Regions from separate parts of the Comamonas koreensis genome, predicted to be linked through region 2. Evidence: predicted binding sites of a transcription regulator. Region 2 holds the regulator's gene; each other region holds the start of a gene.

Region 1 (5,814 bases), 2.6 Mb from region 2:
CCGATTTCGTCCAGAAACAAGGTGCCGCCCTCAGCCTGCTCAAAGCGGCCCCGGCGCTGGGTCTGCGCGCCGGTGAAGGCACCGCGTTCATGGCCAAACAGCTCGCTCTCGAGCAAGTCCTTGGGAATGGCGGCGGTGTTGATGGCCACAAACGGGCCACCCGCCACCGGCGAATGCTTGTGCAGCGCGCGCGCGACCAGCTCCTTGCCCGAGCCAGACTCGCCCGTCACCATCACCGTGACATTGCTTTGCGACAGGCGGCCGATGGCGCGGAACACATCCTGCATCGCCGGGGCCTGGCCCAGCATCTCGCCATTGCCGCCCGACTGGGACAGCTCAGGCGCCTGGCTTTCGCTTTGCTGCACGGCGCGCTTGATCAGCTCCACGGCCTTGGGCAGGTCAAACGGTTTGGGCAGGTATTCAAAGGCCCCGCGCTGGAAGGCCGAGACGGCGCTGTCCAGGTCCGAGTAGGCGGTCATGATGATGACCGGCAGCTGCGGATGGTCCTCATGCACCTGTTCGAGCAACTGCAGGCCATTGCCACCCGGCATGCGGATGTCGCTGACCAGCACTGACGGCGCCAGTGCCTGGTCGCTCACATTGTCAAAGGCTTCGAGTACTTCCTTGGGATGCACAAAGCTGCGCGTGGGCAGCTGCTCGCGGGCGAGTGCCTTCTCCAGTACAAATCGGATCGACGGGTCATCATCCACTATCCAGATTGGTTTCATTGTCGCTATCACCCTACCCTTACAGTTCTACATACCGTGGTCCTGCAGCAAGGGAAGCCAACTGCCCCCTAGTCTGTCAACGGCAGCATGATGCGGAAATCCGTGCGCCCGGGCTCGCTCTCGCATTCAATCAGGCCTTCATGTCGCTGCACGAAGGTCTGCGCCAGCGGCAAACCCAGGCCCGTGCCACCATCACGTCCGGTCACCAAGGGGTAGAAGATCCGCTCCTTGATGTCCGGCTCGATGCCAGGACCGTTGTCGATGACATGCAATTCCAGTGCCAACTTGTGCCGCTTGCGGCCCAAGGTCAGCTGCCGGGCAATGCGGGTGCGCAAAGTAATGCGCGCCTGGTCCTGGGCCATTTGCGGCACCAGCACCTGCGCAGCATTTTGCACAATGTTCAGCAAGGCTTGAATGAGCTGCTCGCGATCGCCGCGGATCTCGGGCAGCGAGGTGTCGTAATCGCGCTCGATGCGCAGGCCCTGCGGGTACTCGAGCAGCACCAGCTGGCAGACGCGCTCGCAGACCTCGTGGATATTCACATCCCCCACCGTGTGCGGGTGGCGGTGCGGCGCGAGCAAGCGGTCGACCAGCGCCTGCAAGCGGTCGGCCTCGTGAATGATGACGTCGGTGTATTCCTTGAGCTGAGCATCGGGCAGCTCCAGCTCCAGCAGCTGGGCCGCGCCCCGTATGCCACCCAGCGGGTTCTTGATCTCGTGGGCGAGGTTGCGGATCAGCTCCTTGTTGGCAAGCGCCTGCTCGCGCACACGCTCCTCGCGGTCCTGCCGCACCTGTTGCTCCAGCGGCCACAGCTCCACCAGAATGCTCTCCTCCTCTTCCCACCAGGAGAGGTTGGCATGCACGGGAAAGGCGTCTTGCAGGCTGCGCCGCAATTGCGCCTCAAAGCGCAGCGACGAAAAGCGCTGCGCCCGCGCATCGACCAGGGCCTTGTGGATCAGTTCATCGTCCTGGAAAAATCCACCAAAGTAGTGGCCCAGAATGCTTTTGCGCGAGACGCCCAGCGCATTCTCCAGCGCTGCATTGACCCGCACAGCGGCGCCATCGAGCCGTATCACGGCGACCAAGGTGGCGATGTGTTCCAGCGCCTGCCATTCGCGATCCATGGCACGGAGGTCAGACATGGGATATGCCCCAAAAGGTTGAAGCTTTGATTATGGGGCCGGCAGGCGTTGGAGCTCACGCTGGATGCCAGCGATATCGCTGTCGTTGCGCGTGATTTCTTGCTTCAGATCGGCCACGCGCTTGGTGTAGAAGGCGGGGTTGCGCATCTCCAGCGCGTTTTTCTCGGGCTCGCCGTTGTTGTACTCACGCGCCAAAGCGAGCTTTTTGTCCTGGGCTTTTTTCAGCTCGGTCTCCAGGATGAGGCGCGCGTCGGAATCGCGGGCGCGGCCTTCGGCCGTGGTGGAGCGTGGCGCGGGTGACGCAGCGGCGGGCGCACGCGCGGGGCGCGGGGCAGCTGCGGGGGCATTGGGTGCGGGTGCCGGGCTGGCAGCGGGTGTGTGCGGGCGCGTGCCTTGCACGATGGTGACATTGGCGCCTTCGACCACGGCGCAGCCCTTTTGCCGCGCCTTGGCCACATCGTTGGTGTATTCATTGCCACAGCGATAAATGCGATCCTGCGCCACCGCGCCTTGCGCACATGCCACTGCCACCATCAAAAACAACAACTTTGTATGCATAACCCCGTTTCGCCCGTTCACTCCACTTTGCCCGTATGTCCGTGACAGCCCGTTAGCGGCTTTGCACGATGGCCCCTCTCTGCAACCCGCAGTGTAGCTACAAAGGAGGCCGATCATGCCGAACAGTTCCTGCTGTTACAGATTCGCCGCTGTCCGGCCATGCCCCCTGCCCCGAGAACATCCATAAAAAAACGGCCTGCCACCTTTGCAGGTCGGCAGGCCGTTTTGCCCAAAGGGCCAGGTCACGAGGACCTGGCCAGCAGGGGCTTACAGCGAGTAGTACATGTCGTATTCGACGGGGTGCACGGCTTGGCGGAAGCGGGTCACTTCGCCCATCTTCAGCTCGATGTAGGCGTCCAGCATGCTGTCGCTGAACACACCGCCCTTGGTCAGGAACGCGCGGTCGGCATCCAGTGCCTCCAGAGCCTGGTCCAGGCTGTGGCACACGGTAGGCACCAGCTTGTCTTCCTCGGGTGGCAGATGGTACAGATCCTTGGTGGCGGCTTCACCCGGATGGATCTTGTTTTCCACGCCGTCCAGACCGGCCATCAACAGCGCTGCAAAGCCCAGGTAGGGGTTCATCAGGGGATCGGGGAAACGTGCTTCCACGCGGCGGCCCTTGGGGTTGCTCACGTAAGGAATACGGATCGATGCCGAGCGGTTCTTGGCCGAGTAAGCCAGCTTCACGGGCGCCTCGAAACCAGGAACCAGGCGCTTGTAGCTGTTGGTGCCAGGGTTGGTGATGGCGTTCAGCGCGCGAGCGTGCTTGATGATGCCGCCGATGTAGTACAGCGCGAAATCGGACAGACCGGCATAGCCGTCACCGGCGAACAGGTTCTTGCCGTCTTTCCACACGGACTGGTGCACGTGCATGCCCGAGCCGTTGTCGCCCGAGTAAGGCTTGGGCATGAAGGTCGCCGTCTTGCCGTAGGTGTCTGCCACGTTCCAGATCACGTACTTTTGCACCTGGGTCCAGTCGGCACGCTCGACCAGGGTCGAGAAACGAGTGCCCAGTTCATTCTGGCCAGCGCCCGCCACTTCGTGGTGGAACACTTCAACCGGGATGCCCAGCGATTCGAGCAGCAGCGACATTTCAGCGCGCATGTCCTGGGTGCTGTCAACAGGAGGCACAGGGAAGTAGCCGCCCTTGACGCGTGGACGGTGGCCACGGTTGCCGTTATCGAACTTGGCGCCGCTGTTCCAGGGTGCTTCGTACTCTTCGATGTCGAAGAACGGGTTGTTGGGCTCGGTGCTCCAACGCACGCCATCGAAGATGAAGAATTCTGGCTCTGGACCGAAGTAGGCGGTATCGCCCAGGCCCGATGCCTTCAGGTAGGCTTCTGCGCGCTTGGCAACCGAGCGTGGATCGCGGTCATAGGCCTTGCCGTCACCGGGCTCGATCACGTCGCACTGCAGGAACATCGTGGTTTCGTCAAAGAACGGATCGATGTTGGCGGTGTTGGGATCGGGCATCAGCAGCATATCGGATGCTTCGATACCCTTCCAGCCAGCGATGGAGGAGCCATCAAACGCGTGGCCCGAAGTGAACTTGTCTTCGTCAAAGTGCGAGATAGGCACCGTGACGTGCTGTTCCTTGCCACGGGTGTCGGTGAAACGCAGATCAACGAACTTGACCTCGTTCTCGTCCAACATGCTCATCACATCTGCAACGCTCTTGGCCATCTAATGCTCCAAAGAAAATCGTGAATAAAAAGGGCTGTGCCAAGACTAAAGCAGTTTACGTGCCAGTTTTATGACATGCCCATGCCAACCAGAAGATGCGGGCCTGCCAGAACGCGAACGCACCCGGACTTTGCCCAAAGCCAGACTGTAACGCGCTTTTGGCCTGGGGCCCCGGGAGGCGCTGAGGATTTTGCAGCCTACGGTCCAGATCTGTGCAGGCCATGGCAGCCGATGCCGCATCAGCACCAAAATGGTGCAAATCTATATCAATTTTGCCAGCATCACTGACGCTCACCAAATTGGTTATTTGTGCACTTTATTGGTGCGTTGACAACATAGCCACGGTACCAAGCCATCGGCATCGCACCCCGCAGCGCGTCTTCGCCGCTTATCTGGGCGCCGCCGAATCGGGCAGCAGCGCACCGTCGGCAGGATCGGCCACCACCGGCTCCGTCCCGGGCAGCTGCGCGCCAGGCTCACCATTCTCGATCCGCAGCTGTTGCAGCGCGGCCAGGCAAAAGTGGATGAACCACAGCGAGGAAAAAGCAAACGTGATCGCATAGATCCACACCGCAATGGGTACGAGCACCACAAAGCCAATGGTGAACACCATGCCCGAGGCCCAGACGACGCTGGGCGCAATGCCGATGTAGCCCGAGATGATGCCCATCAGCAAGAGCGGCCAGCGGTAACGCTGCAGCAGCGTGTCGCGCTCAGCCTTGCTGGCATGCTCTGCCAGTGCATCGACACTCATCACGCGGTAGGTCAGCCAGCCCCAGATGACAGGCGGCACGATCAGCACCAAAGGCGGGATCAGCCACAGCGGCATGGTAACGACAAAGGCCACAATGGCCACCGCCGAGGTGCTCAAAGCCCAGAGCACGCTGGTGACCAGGCCCATGCCTTTTTTCTTTTCCAGCTGGGCAAAGCGCTGCTCGGTCACCATGTTGACCAGGGCTGGTGTCATCAAAAGCGCAATCACCAGCAGCGCGACCACCGCCGCTATGGGCGTGATCAAGATCAGCACCACAAAGGGCGCAATGCCGGCTGCAAAGCCTTCCGTACCAGTGCTGCCAAACCAGCTGAACACTGTGCGCAGCCAGCCTATTGTCTCCACCCAGTGCTGCATCGTCGCCACGGCGCCTGACCAGTAGAAATAGCTCCAGCCACCCAAGGCCACCAGCATCACCACCAGTGGCAGCACGGACAGCAGCATGACCCGGGGACGGAAACAATAGGCAGCGGCACGCCAGAAGGCATCAAACATCAGGCGGGAGCCCGCAGACGCGAGGGGCATGGGGTGAACTCCTTGTGTATCTGAGCGGGGTGGTCAGGCCAACCAGCCGCTCAGTGGTTCGGCATCAGCCGGTTGCGCAGCACTCAGGCGCGGCCCAAAAGGCGCAGCAGCCCGCGCCATTGCTGGCTCCAAAAGCCGCGTCCGTAATCGCGCAACTGCCCTTGCCGGTTGGGCTGCACCTGGTCACGGATACCGGTAGGGTCATAGCGTAGCTCAAAGTTGGCGGTGCCAAAAAGCATATCCCACCATGGCAGCAGCACACCGAAATTGCAGCCCCCCAAGCGGGTGCGTGGCGCAGCCTCGCCGGCCTTTACCGCCGTGTTGGGCGCTGCGCTGGCAGCGGGCGATTCATGGCCGATGCCAATCGCATGGTGGCGGCGGTGAAAGCGCGGGCTGATCCACAGGC
Region 2 (5,814 bases):
GCCAAGCGCACGGGAATGTGGACTGTGCCAGTGGCATTCGGCAGCCCGGCTCCTATAGCGCAGCGGTAACGGGTGGCTGGCTGCTATAGTCTGGCCCCAGAGCGGGCCGCAGCCCTCGGTGCAGCCGCCCTTCCCCTCCATCACTCAGAGAGAATGCGGATGCCCTACCTCGGAGCTGGCGTACACGTCATCATTGCGCTGTTTTTTGCGGTCCACGCCGTGCGCAGCGGCCAGAACAACTACTGGCTGTTTGTGCTGCTGGCCTTCCCCTTCCTGGGCAGCGTGGTGTATTTCTTTGCCATCTACCTGCCCAATTCGCGCCTGCAGCGCCATGCCCGCAGCCTGGCGAGCAACGCCGTCAAGGCGCTGGACCCGACCCGCGAGGTGCGCGAAGCCCAGGCCGCCTACGACTACAGCCCCACCGCGCAGAACCAGATCCGCCTGGCCCAGGCCCTGCTGGCCAATGGCCAGGCCGAGCAGGCCTTTGGCCACTTTGAGGCCAGCATGAAGGGTCCGTTTGCCAACGACCTCGATATCCGCTGGGGCGCTGCGCAAGCGGCCTACCAGGCCGGCCATCCGCAGCAGGCGCTGCAGCAGCTGCGCGTGATTGCCCAGGCGGATGTGCACTTCCGCGCCGAGGCCGTGGGCCTGCTGGTGGCCAAGGCCTACGCCCAGCTGGGCGACCAGGAGATGGCGCGCAAGAGCTTTGACTTTGTGCGCCAGCACTCGGGCAGCTTCGATGTGATGGCCGAGTACGCGATCTGGGCTGCGGGCCAGGGCGACTGGCAGACGGCCAATGGCCTGCAGGCCGAGCTGAACAAGGCGATGACGCACTGGAGCGGCCAGCAGCGCCAGCTCAACCGCGAGATGCTGCAGCGCCTGAAAACCGCCTTTGCCGCCCAGCCCAGGTAAGCCCACCTGGCTTGCCATTGACCAAACCGCAATAGGCCTGCTGCCAGCAGGCCATCCCACCGCCCCGCAGCCCTTGCCGCGCGCCAGTTTGCGCTTGCGCAGACAGCCGCCACAGCACAGTCGCTAAAATCGCTGTCTATGGCAAAAATCATCGTTCTGGCCCTGGTGCTGCTTTTCACTGGCTGCGGCCTCTACATGCACCTGCGTGGCAAGGTGCGGCACAAGCTGCTGCGCCAGCTGTTTGACCACTCCACGTTCACGGCGCCATTCAATGTGTTCATGCTGATGTTCAGCAAGGTACCGCGCACGCCCTACCTGCCCACCAGCACCTTCCCCGACCTGGCCCCGCTGCAGGCCCACTGGCGCGAGATCCGCGAAGAGGCCATCGGCCTGCACCAGGCCATGCAGATCAAGGCCGCAGCCAACAACGACGACGCGGGCTTCAACTCTTTCTTCAAGACCGGCTGGAAGCGCTTCTACTTGAAGTGGTACGGCCAGGCCCACCCGTCTGCGATGGAGCTGTGCCCCAAGACCACGGCGCTGGTGCAGTCCATCCCCGGCATCAAGGCGGCCATGTTTGCCGAGCTGCCGCCCGGCGCCAAGCTCAACCTGCACCGCGACCCCTATGCGGGCTCGCTGCGCTACCACCTCGCTGTGCTGGCGCCCAATGATGACCGCTGCATGATCGAGGTCGATGGCACGCCCTACAGCTGGCGCGAGGGCGAAGGCGTGATCTTTGACGAGACCTTCATGCACTGGGCCGAGAACCGGTCCGAAGGCAACCGCATCGTGCTGTTCTGCGATGTCGAGCGCCCGATGACCAATGGCTTTGCGCAGTGGCTCAACCGCTGGCTGGGCACGCATGTGGTCGCTGCCGCCAGCTCGCCCAACAACGAAGGCGATCCGCGTGGCTTCATCAGCCGCATCTTCAAGATCTCGTTCTACATGGGCCAGTACCGCCGCCGCTTCAAGGCCTGGAACAAGACGGCCTACAAGCTCACCAAGTTTGGCCTGATGCTGGCCGTGCTGGCCTTGTTCATCTGGTGGCTGTGGCCAAAGTAAAGCGGCTCCGTCTCAAAGCAAAACCGCAGTGCCTAACGCAACTGCGGTTTTTTTATGGGCCCTGGCTGCTTGCGCTTACAGCGCCTTGCGCAGGCTGGCCGGCGGGATGCGCATCGCCTCGCGGTACTTGGCCACCGTGCGGCGCGCGCATTCAATGCCCTGGGCCTGCAGCAGATCGGCGATTTTTGCATCCGACAGCGGCTTTTTCGCGCTTTCCTCGTCCAGCAGCTGCTTGATCAGCGCCTTGACCGCCGTGCTCGACGCACTGCCGCCGGTCTCGGTGCCCAGGCCCGAGCCAAAGAAGTACTTGAGCTCGAACGTGCCCTGCGGCGTGGCCATGTACTTGGCCGTGGTCACGCGGCTGATGGTGGACTCGTGCAGGCCCAGCTCATCGGCAATCTCGCGCAGCACCATGGGGCGCATCGCCAGCTCGCCATGGACAAAGAAATTGCGCTGGCGCTCGACGATGGCCTGCGAGACGCGCAAGATGGTGTCAAAGCGCTGCTGGATGTTCTTGATGAACCAGCGCGCCTCCTGCAGCCGCTGCTGCAGCGCGCCATGGCCTTCGCTGCCCTTGTGGCTGCGCAAGGCATTGGCGTAGACATCCTGCACGCGCAGGCGCGGCATCACCTCGGCATTGAGCTGCACGCTGAAACCGGGCACCGGCAGGCCGCGCTCATTGCTGAGTCGCACGATGACATCGGGGATGATGGTGTTGCGGTCCACATCGGCATAGGGCCGGCCGGGGCGGGGCTCGAGCTTGGCGATCAGCGCCAGCGCGCTGCGCACCGCGGCATCACTGCATCCGGTCAGTTGCACCAGCTTGCGCACATCACGGCGCGCCAGCAGCTCCAGCGATTCCTGGCAGACCAGCAAAGCGGTCTCCAGCGCCAGCGCATCGGCCTCGGGCGTGTCCGAGCCCTCTTCATCCAACAGGCGCTGCTGGGCCTTGATCTGCAGCTGCATGCATTCGGACAGGTTGCGCGCGCCCACGCCAATCGGCTCCAGGCTTTGCAGCAAGCGCAGCGCCACAGTCAGGTGGTGCAGCAGCACTTCGTAGCGCTCGGGGTCACTGGCGTCGCCAAAGCTTTGCGCGAGCTCGGCCAGCGTTTCTTCGAGGTAGCCGTCGTCGTTCAGTGATTCAATCAGAAAGTAGAGCGCGGCCCGGTCTTCCTGGCACAGGCGCAGCGACAAGGCCTGGCGGTGCAGCACATCCTGCAGGCTCAGGTGCTCGCTGCGCCGGTCGGACATCGGCGTCTCGTCGTCGTCATCGCTGGCGCTGGAGCGCGCGGGCAGATCGCCACCCCACTCTTCCCAGTCCGATGCCGAATCGCCGGCAGCGGCCTCGGCATCGACGCCGGTTTCCTTGCCCGCGCCAAAATCCAGCGGCTGGTCGGAGGTTCCGGGCTCGAAATCGCTACTGTTGTTGGTGTCGGTGCTGGCAGCAGTATCGGCACCCTTGTCGGCTGCGTCTGCAGCGTCTGCAGCTTCGGCAGATTCAGCGGCTTCTTTACCGGCTTCAGCCTCGGGGGCCTCATCGCCCTCGCGCTCCAGAAACGGGTTTTCGTCGAGCATCTGCTCGACTTCCTGCGTCAGTTCCTGCGTGGACAGCTGCAGCAGGCGAATCGACTGCTGCAGCTGGGGGGTCAGGGTCAGGTTCTGCGATACGCGCAGCGACAGCGACGGCATCATGGCTGCGCCTCCCCACGGGCTGGGGCAGCTGGCAACGGATCAGCCCTGCCGGCCCCGCAGCGCGGGACGGCATCTTGGCTGGCACGCCCGCCAAGGCGTGCGGTGTCACATACGGAAATGTTCACCCAGATACACCCTCCGGACCTCTGCGTTCTCCACAATCTCTTGCGGCGTCCCGGCGGCCAGCACCTTGCCATCGCTGATGATGCAGGCATGGTCACAGATACCCAGGGTTTCGCGCACATTGTGGTCGGTGATCAGCACGCCAATGCCGCGCTCCTTGAGAAAGGCGACAATGCGCTGGATCTCGATCACGGCGATGGGGTCGATGCCGGCGAAAGGCTCGTCGAGCAGGATGAAACGGGGCTGGGTGGCCAGCGCACGGGCGATCTCGACCCGGCGGCGCTCGCCGCCGGACAGCGCGACTGACGGTGATTCGCGCAGGTGCTCGACCCGCAGCTCCTGCAGCAGCGCGGTGAGCTGGCGCTCGACCTCGGCGCGCGAGAGCGGCTTGCCATGCTCATCTTTTTGCAGCTCCAGCACGGCGCGCACATTGTCCTGCACGCTGAGCTTGCGAAAGATCGAGGCTTCCTGCGGCAGGTAGGACAGGCCCAGCTGCGAGCGCTGGTGGATCGGCATATTGGCCACCGACTGCCCATCGATGCGGATATCCCCGCCATCGCTGCGTACCAGGCCCACGATCATGTAGAACGAGGTGGTCTTGCCCGCGCCATTGGGGCCTAGCAAACCCACCACTTCGCCCTTGCGCACCGACAGCGACACGTCCTTGACCACCTTGCGGCTGCCATAGGATTTCTCCAGGTGCAAGACCTCCAGCTGGCTGCGGTGGTCGCTGTTGGCGACCCGGGCGTTGACGGAAATGGTCGACGAGTTTTCTGCCACGGTCACTTGGCTCCGTCGTTCAGTTGGGTGCTGGGGCGCAATGGCGTCTTGTCATCGGCAGCGGGCTTGGCCGGGGCGCTGGCCTTGTCGTCCGCCTTGCCATCGGCCTTGGGCGTCAGGATCACACGGACGCGGTCCTTCTTGGGCGCACCGGGCTTGGGATCGGCCGCCGCCTGGGCGCCCTTTTGGCCGGAGACCGTGAAGGTATCGCTCAGATTGTTGTAGACGATCAGCGGGCCACTGACCTGGTCGGTCAACGTGGTCTCGCGGTAACGGCGCAACTCGCCGCGGCGCTCAAAGTGCACGGTGTCATCGCGGCCGTTATAGGTGATGACCTCGCCTTCGCCTTCGACGAACTCGTCAGGCGCGCCTGGGGCCGAGTCACGCTTTTGGCGGAAGAATGCGAGCTTGCCCGGCGCAGCAGTCACCACGCCGTGCTGGAAGCCGTCGCGGTCCTGGCTCACGGTCAGCTGCGCGCCACGGATGATGATGGTGCCCTTGGTCACCACCACATTGCCCGTGAAGACACTGGTCTGCTTGAGTTCATCGTGGCGGCCATCGTCCGCCTCGATGTTCATGGGTTTGGTGCGGTCTGCACGCTCGGCGTGCGACAGCAGCGGCACGGCCAGGGCCACTGCCACCAACAAAGAGTTAAAAATACGGTGTCTCATAAGGCATGAATCTTGCTCTGCCCCATTGTAGCCATGCTGGAGCGTTAGGCCGTTTCTGGCACAAAAAAGCCCGCGTGTGAACTGACCCCAAGAAGTTGGACAGTTGGAAGCTAGGGACTGAAGGCCTGAATCCGGTATTGCACCGGACTCAGGCCTTTTAGTTTTAGCTTGATGCGTTGGTGATTGTAGTAATGGATGTAGTGGTGAAGACCTTCTTGAAGCTGCGCCACACTGCTGAACTTGTTGAGGTGGAAGAACTCGGACTTCAAGGTTCCGAAGAAGCTCTCCATCGCTGCGTTATCCAAGCAATTGCCCCGACGTGACATGCTTTGCACCAGGCCATGATCGGCCAGCAAGCGGCGATAGGCACGACTTTGGTACTGCCAGCCCTGGTCGGAATGCAGCAATGGTTTTTCCTCCCTGCCCAGCTTGCCTAGCGCCTTGCGCAACATGTCACCCACCATCTTCAAGCGCGGTTGCGTATTCATCTGATAGCTCACCACCTCGCCATTGAATAGATCCATGACAGGCGACAGGTATAGCTTTTTACCCAAGACGTTGAACTCTGTCACGT
Region 3 (5,814 bases), 1.8 Mb from region 2:
CCTGCTGGGCGGCACCGTGCTCTTGATGCTATTAACCGTGCAGGCAACGCGCCACACGCAATTTGCCGATAATCTAGGGTTAGTCCCAGTGCCGCGCCTGTTGCGCGGCCTGGTGGCGGTCACGGCGCTGCTGGTGTTTGCGCAGGTGACCCTGGGTGGCTGGGTCAGTACCAACTATGCGGTGCTGGCCTGCACCAGCTTTCCCATGTGCAATGGCGCGTGGTGGCCGGCGATGAACTTTGACGGGTTCCAGATCTGGCGCCCGCTGGGCTTTCTGGCCGACGGTGCGCATATCAGCTATGAAGCGCTGGTGGCCATCCACTACATGCACCGGCTGTTTGCCTACCTGGTGATTGCCGCCTTGCTGTGGCTGGGCTGGGCCCTGCGCACGGTGCCGCTGCTACGGCAGCAGCGCCGCTGGCTGGTGGGCCTGACGCTGCTGCAATTTGCCACGGGACTGTCGAATGTGGTGCTGGACTGGCCGATGCTGGCGGCCGTTTTGCACACCGGGGGCGCTGCCGCCATCATGGTGGTGCTGACCTGGATCTGGTGTACTGCGGGCCCTGAACCTGCCCGCAGTGCTGCGAGTTGATGACGCTGTATGGAACAAAGACTGAGTGCCCCGATGACCGAACTTGCCGCAACGCCAATGCCGAACCGCTTTGCGCAGTTCTATGCATTGACCAAACCCAAGGTGGTGCAGCTGATTGTGTTTTGCGCACTGATCGGCATGGTGCTGGCCGTGCCCGGTGTGCCCACCGGCGCCGAGCTGCTGCGCATGGCCGTCGCGTGTGTGGGCATCTGGCTGGTGGCGGGGGCCGCTGCCGCCTTCAATTGCCTGGTCGAGCAGAGCATCGATGCGCGCATGAAGCGCACCGCCTGGCGCCCCACAGCGCGCGGTGAGCTGTCCAACCTGCAGACCCTGATGTTTTCTGCCGGGCTGTGCATCGCCGGCTCGGCCATTCTGATCGTCTGGATCAACGCCATCACGATGTGGCTGACCTTTGCGACCTTTGTCGGTTATGCCGTCATCTACACGGTGATCCTCAAGCCGCTGACACCGCAGAACATCGTGATCGGTGGCGCATCGGGCGCGATGCCCCCCGTGCTGGGCTGGGCCGCGATGACCGGCGATGTCTCGCCCCAGGCGCTGCTGCTGTTTTTGATCATCTTCCTGTGGACGCCGCCGCACTTCTGGGCACTGGCGCTGTACCGGGTCGAGGACTACCGCAAGTCCGGCCTGCCGATGCTGCCGGTCACGCATGGGAACTATTACACCCGCGTGCAGGTCTTGCTCTACACCGTGGTCTTGTTTGCCGCCGGCCTGCTGCCCTTCATCATCCAGATGAGCTCCTGGATCTACCTGGTGGCCGCAGTCGTGCTGGGTGCCGGGTTCTTTGGCTATGCCTTTGCGCTGTGGCGCAATTACTCCGACGCGCTGGCGCGCAAGACTTTCCGTTTTTCGCTGGTCTACCTCAGCCTGCTGTTTGTGGCGCTGCTGGTGGACCACTATGTGAGCTGGTAAATCTGCAATGAACAAGCGCAATGCCCTTCGCTGGCTGGCGGGCTCGGCCATGCTGGCCTCGGCCGCCGGTGTCCTCACCGCCTGCAAATCCAAGGCCGATTTCAACGCCATCGACCTGACGGGCAGCAAGGAGTATGGGCAGGATTTCTCCATGCCCGACCAGCATGGCCAGCGCCGCAGCATGGCCGACTTCAAGGGCAAGGTCGTGCTGGTGTTCTTTGGCTTTACCCAGTGCCCCGATGTCTGCCCGACCACTTTGGGCGACCTGGCCGCCGTCAAGCAAAAGCTCGGCGCAAAGGGTGACAAGCTGCAGGTGATCTTCGCCTCGGTCGATCCATCGCGCGACACGCCCGAAATCTTGCAGGCCTACCTCGCCAACTTTGACCCCAGCTTTCTGGCGCTGCGCGGCAGCGACGAGGAAACGGCCAAGATGGCCAAGGACTTCAAGGTCTACTACAAGCGGGTCGAGGGCCAGACCCCGGGCAGCTACACGATGGACCATACCGCTGGCGACTACATCTTTGACCCGCAAGGGCGCCTGCGCTTGTACAGCCGCTATGGCACCCCCGTTGAAACGCTGGCCAAAGATATCGAGCAGCTGATCGACGGCGCTTAAGCGCTTACACGCTTAACAGCGCTGGGCAAGCGCTGCACTCACATCGACCAGATACGCGGCCGCTGCGCCGGCAGGCCCCAGAGGCTGCTGCGCCAGTGGCCCCAGACCGTCTTCCACAGCTGCATCGCCGGCTCCACCACGGGCGCCAGGCCACGCAGCACCAGCATATGCTCGTTCGGCGCGGTCACCCCGGCCATCAACCCCGCTGGGCCTGCGTCCAGCAGCTGCTGGGTGCTCTCCAGCAGCGCTTCGCGTTGCGCGCGGTTGATGGGCGAGCCGCTGGCGTAGATCAAACTCCCCAGGCAGCGCTGGCCCGCCAGGCCCAGCTGTGCGTTGAGCAGCAGCCCATCATCGGCCCGGATACGGCCGCGTTCCAGAAAATGCCCCGGCCATGCGATGTGCTGCGAAAACACGCCCTGGGTAAAGGGCTGACCCGCCAGCGGCAGGCCCAGCGCGGTGATGTCCCAGGTCAGCAGCTCTGCATCCGGTGCCAGTTCCATCTGCAGCTCATTGGCCGCATCGCAGGCGTTGTAGGCAATGGCTTCCAGCGGCAACCATTCCAGCCGGGCGCCGGCCTGCAGTTTGAGGCGGGTGCGCTGCAAGGCCGGCTGGCCATTGCTCTTGTAAAAGCGCGTTGCGCCCGGCGTGGTGACGAGCGCATGGGCGCCTGCCGCCACCTCGACCGAGATATCCAGCATATCGCCACCCACCAGGCCGCCGGGCGGGTGCACCAGCACGTTGTGGCAAATGCCCGGGCCTTCGGGGTAGAGGCTTTTGAGAATGCGCAGCGGGCCATCGTGGCTGAACTGCACCGACGTCTTGCCGGCTTGCTGGCCGTAGCGCAGGTCTAGTTGGGCATGCCAGCTCATGGCTGCGGCGGGCGGTGGGTGCCTGGCGGGCAGCAGGGCGCAAGGGCCGGGATCGGGAGCGGGAGCAGGGGGACGAAAGACATGCGTGGGCTTTTGCAAGCCACGTGCCAGGAACTGCACTGCTCTGGGGTGTGGTCTGTGCCGAATTGGTGCATGCGCGGCTGCTGTGCATGCATGTGGTGCAAGGCGGGCGGGTGGCGGCACGGAAAGCGTGCATGCCCAGCCGTTGTAGCCCCTTGGCATGTGCCTTGCTTTGCACTAGGTATGGAACTGACACCTCGCGAAAAAGACAAGCTGCTGATCTTTACCGCCGCCTTGCTGGCCGAGCGGCGCCTGGCCCGGGGGCTCAAGCTGAACTACCCCGAGGCGGTGGCGCTGATCAGCGCCTTTGTGATGGAGGGCGCGCGCGATGGCAAGACCGTTGCCCAACTGATGAGCGCCGGCCGCACGGTGCTCACGCGCGCCGACGTGATGGAGGGCATTCCCGAGATGATTGCCGATATCCAGATCGAGGCGACCTTTCCCGATGGCACCAAGCTCGTCACCGTGCATGAGCCCATTGTCTGAACCTCCCATTTTTCTCGCGCACTCGACCACTATGAACTTCAAGAAATTCTCTGCCGCGCTGGCCACCGCCGCTGCGGCTTTGCCGCTGTCAGCCATGGCCCATGTGGGCGCCGATGGTGGCGGCCACCATGGCCTTTTGAGCAGCTTTGGCCATGCCTTTGCCCATCCGTTTACTGGCGCCGACCATATGGCCGCGATGTTGGCCGTGGGCGCCTGGAGTGCGCTGACGGTGACGCCCGCCTGGCGCGCACCGGCCGCCTTTGTGGCCCTGCTGGTGGCGGGGGCGCTGGCAGGTTTTGCCGGTCTGTGGGTGCCCGGCGTGGAGCCGATGATTGCCGCATCGGTGCTGGTGTTGGGCCTGCTGGTGGCGGTGCAAAAGCAGATGCCCTGGGTGCTGGCCGCTGCGCTGGCCGGGGTGTTTGCGTTTTTCCATGGCGCGGCCCACGGCTTTGAGCTGGCAGCAGATTCGGCGTTGGCATCGGCGGGCGCGCTGGCGGGCATGGCGCTGGGCTCGGCCTTGTTGCATGTGGGCGGCATGGTGCTGGGCAAGGCCCTCATGCAGCGCCACCGCTGGCTGGCCAAGCTGGCGGGCGGGGCCACCGCGGTCTTGGGCGCGGCCATGCTGACGCGCCTGGCCTGACGAGGAGCGGCACCATGATCCCAGGTGAACTGCTGCTGGACGAGGGCGAACACACGCTGAACCCCGGGCGCCGTACCACCACGCTGGTGGTACACAACGCGAGCGACCGGCCCATCCAGGTAGGGTCGCACTACCACTTTGCCGAGACCAATGCCGGCCTGAGCTTCGACCGCCAGGCGGCGCACGGCATGCGACTGCATATTGCCAGCGGCATGGCGGTGCGCTTTGAGCCCGGCCAGCAGCGCACGGTGGAGCTGGTGGATGTTGGCGGCGAGCGGCAGATCTACGGTTTTCGCGGCCTGGTGCAAGGGGCGCTGGAATGAAGCCCGGCATGCTGTGCCAGCGTTCTAAGACAGGATGGTTCTGATGGCAACAATGGACAGACGCGCATACGCAGAGACCTATGGGCCCACGGTGGGTGACCGCCTGCGCCTGGCCGATACCGAACTGGTCGTGCAGGTGGAGCAGGACTTCACCCTGCGTGCGGGCGGCTACGGCGAAGAGGTGAAGTTTGGCGGTGGCAAGACCATCCGTGATGGCATGGCGCAAAGCCAGCGCAGCAGTGCGCAGGGCGCGATGGACACGGTGCTGACCAATGCGCTGATCATCGACCACTGGGGCATCGTCAAGGCGGACATTGGCCTGAAGGCCGGCCGCATTGCCGCGATTGGCAAGGCCGGCAACCCGGACACGCAGCCGGGTGTGGACATCATCATTGGCCCGGGCACCGAGATCATCAGCTGCGAAGGCATGGTCGTGACCGCTGGCGGCATCGACACGCACATCCACTTCATCGCGCCCCAGCAGATCGAAGAGGCGCTGACCAGCGGCGTGACGACGATGATTGGTGGCGGCACCGGCCCGGCCACCGGCACCTTTGCGACCACCTGCACGCCCGGCGCCTGGAACATGGAGCGCATGCTGCAGGCGGCCGATGCCTTCCCGATGAACCTGGGCTTTCTGGGCAAGGGCAATGCCAGCCTGCCGCTGGCCCTGCATGAGCAGATCGATGCCGGCGCGATTGGCCTCAAGCTGCACGAGGACTGGGGCAGCACGCCGGCGGCCATCGACAACTGCCTGGATGTGGCCGAGCTCACCGACACCCAGGTGGCGATCCATACCGATACGCTCAACGAAAGCGGCTTTGTCGAAGACACGGTGGCCGCGTTCAAGGGCCGCACCATCCACACCTTCCACACCGAAGGGGCGGGCGGCGGCCATGCGCCCGATATCTTGAAAGTGGTGGGCGAGGCCAATGTGCTGCCCAGCTCGACCAACCCGACGCGGCCCTACACGATCAACACCTTGGATGAGCATGTGGACATGCTGATGGTCTGCCACCACCTTGATGCCGGGATTGCCGAGGACCTGGCCTTTGCTGAAAGCCGCATCCGCAAGGAAACCATTGCGGCCGAGGATATCCTGCACGACATTGGCGCCATCAGCATGTTCAGCTCCGACAGCCAGGCCATGGGCCGGGTGGGTGAGGTGATCCTGCGCACCTGGCAGACGGCGCACAAGATGAAGCTCCAGCGCGGCGCCTTGCCCGGCGACAGCGAGCGGCATGACAACTTCCGCATCAAGCGCTACATCGCCA

What was found. The regulator sigma-54, encoded in region 2, starts transcription at its own class of promoters, with help from an activator protein. The targets are predictions, from matches to a motif close to TGGCANGNAANCTGCTTT.
Region 1: the regulator sigma-54 is predicted to act here: its motif matches at 4,159-4,176, upstream of glnA (type I glutamate--ammonia ligase).
Region 3: the regulator sigma-54 is predicted to act here: its motif matches at 3,248-3,265, upstream of F0Q04_RS07610 (urease subunit gamma).

Annotation. Positions count from the first base shown of each region.
Region 1 covers NZ_CP043575.1:2,546,969-2,552,782, reverse strand. The annotation lists gene ntrC (nitrogen regulation protein NR(I)) at 1-728, opposite strand, end outside; gene glnL (nitrogen regulation protein NR(II)) at 797-1,870, opposite strand; gene F0Q04_RS11400 (hypothetical protein) at 1,901-2,428, opposite strand; gene glnA (type I glutamate--ammonia ligase) at 2,696-4,111, opposite strand; gene F0Q04_RS11390 (EI24 domain-containing protein) at 4,500-5,408, opposite strand; gene F0Q04_RS11385 (sterol desaturase family protein) at 5,492-5,814, opposite strand, start outside.
Region 2 covers NZ_CP043575.1:5,165,173-5,170,986, forward strand. The annotation lists gene F0Q04_RS23630 (hypothetical protein) at 160-912, shown strand; gene F0Q04_RS23635 (aspartyl/asparaginyl beta-hydroxylase domain-containing protein) at 1,060-1,974, shown strand; gene rpoN (RNA polymerase factor sigma-54) at 2,050-3,666, opposite strand; gene lptB (LPS export ABC transporter ATP-binding protein) at 3,772-4,548, opposite strand; gene lptA (lipopolysaccharide transport periplasmic protein LptA) at 4,572-5,240, opposite strand; one part of gene F0Q04_RS23655 (IS3 family transposase) at 5,351-5,814, opposite strand, start outside.
Region 3 covers NZ_CP043575.1:1,701,637-1,707,450, forward strand. The annotation lists gene F0Q04_RS07590 (COX15/CtaA family protein) at 1-592, shown strand, start outside; gene cyoE (heme o synthase) at 626-1,525, shown strand; gene F0Q04_RS07600 (SCO family protein) at 1,533-2,141, shown strand; gene F0Q04_RS07605 (urease accessory protein UreD) at 2,180-3,010, opposite strand; gene F0Q04_RS07610 (urease subunit gamma) at 3,275-3,577, shown strand; gene F0Q04_RS07615 (HupE/UreJ family protein) at 3,609-4,217, shown strand; gene F0Q04_RS07620 (urease subunit beta) at 4,232-4,540, shown strand; gene ureC (urease subunit alpha) at 4,584-5,814, shown strand, end outside.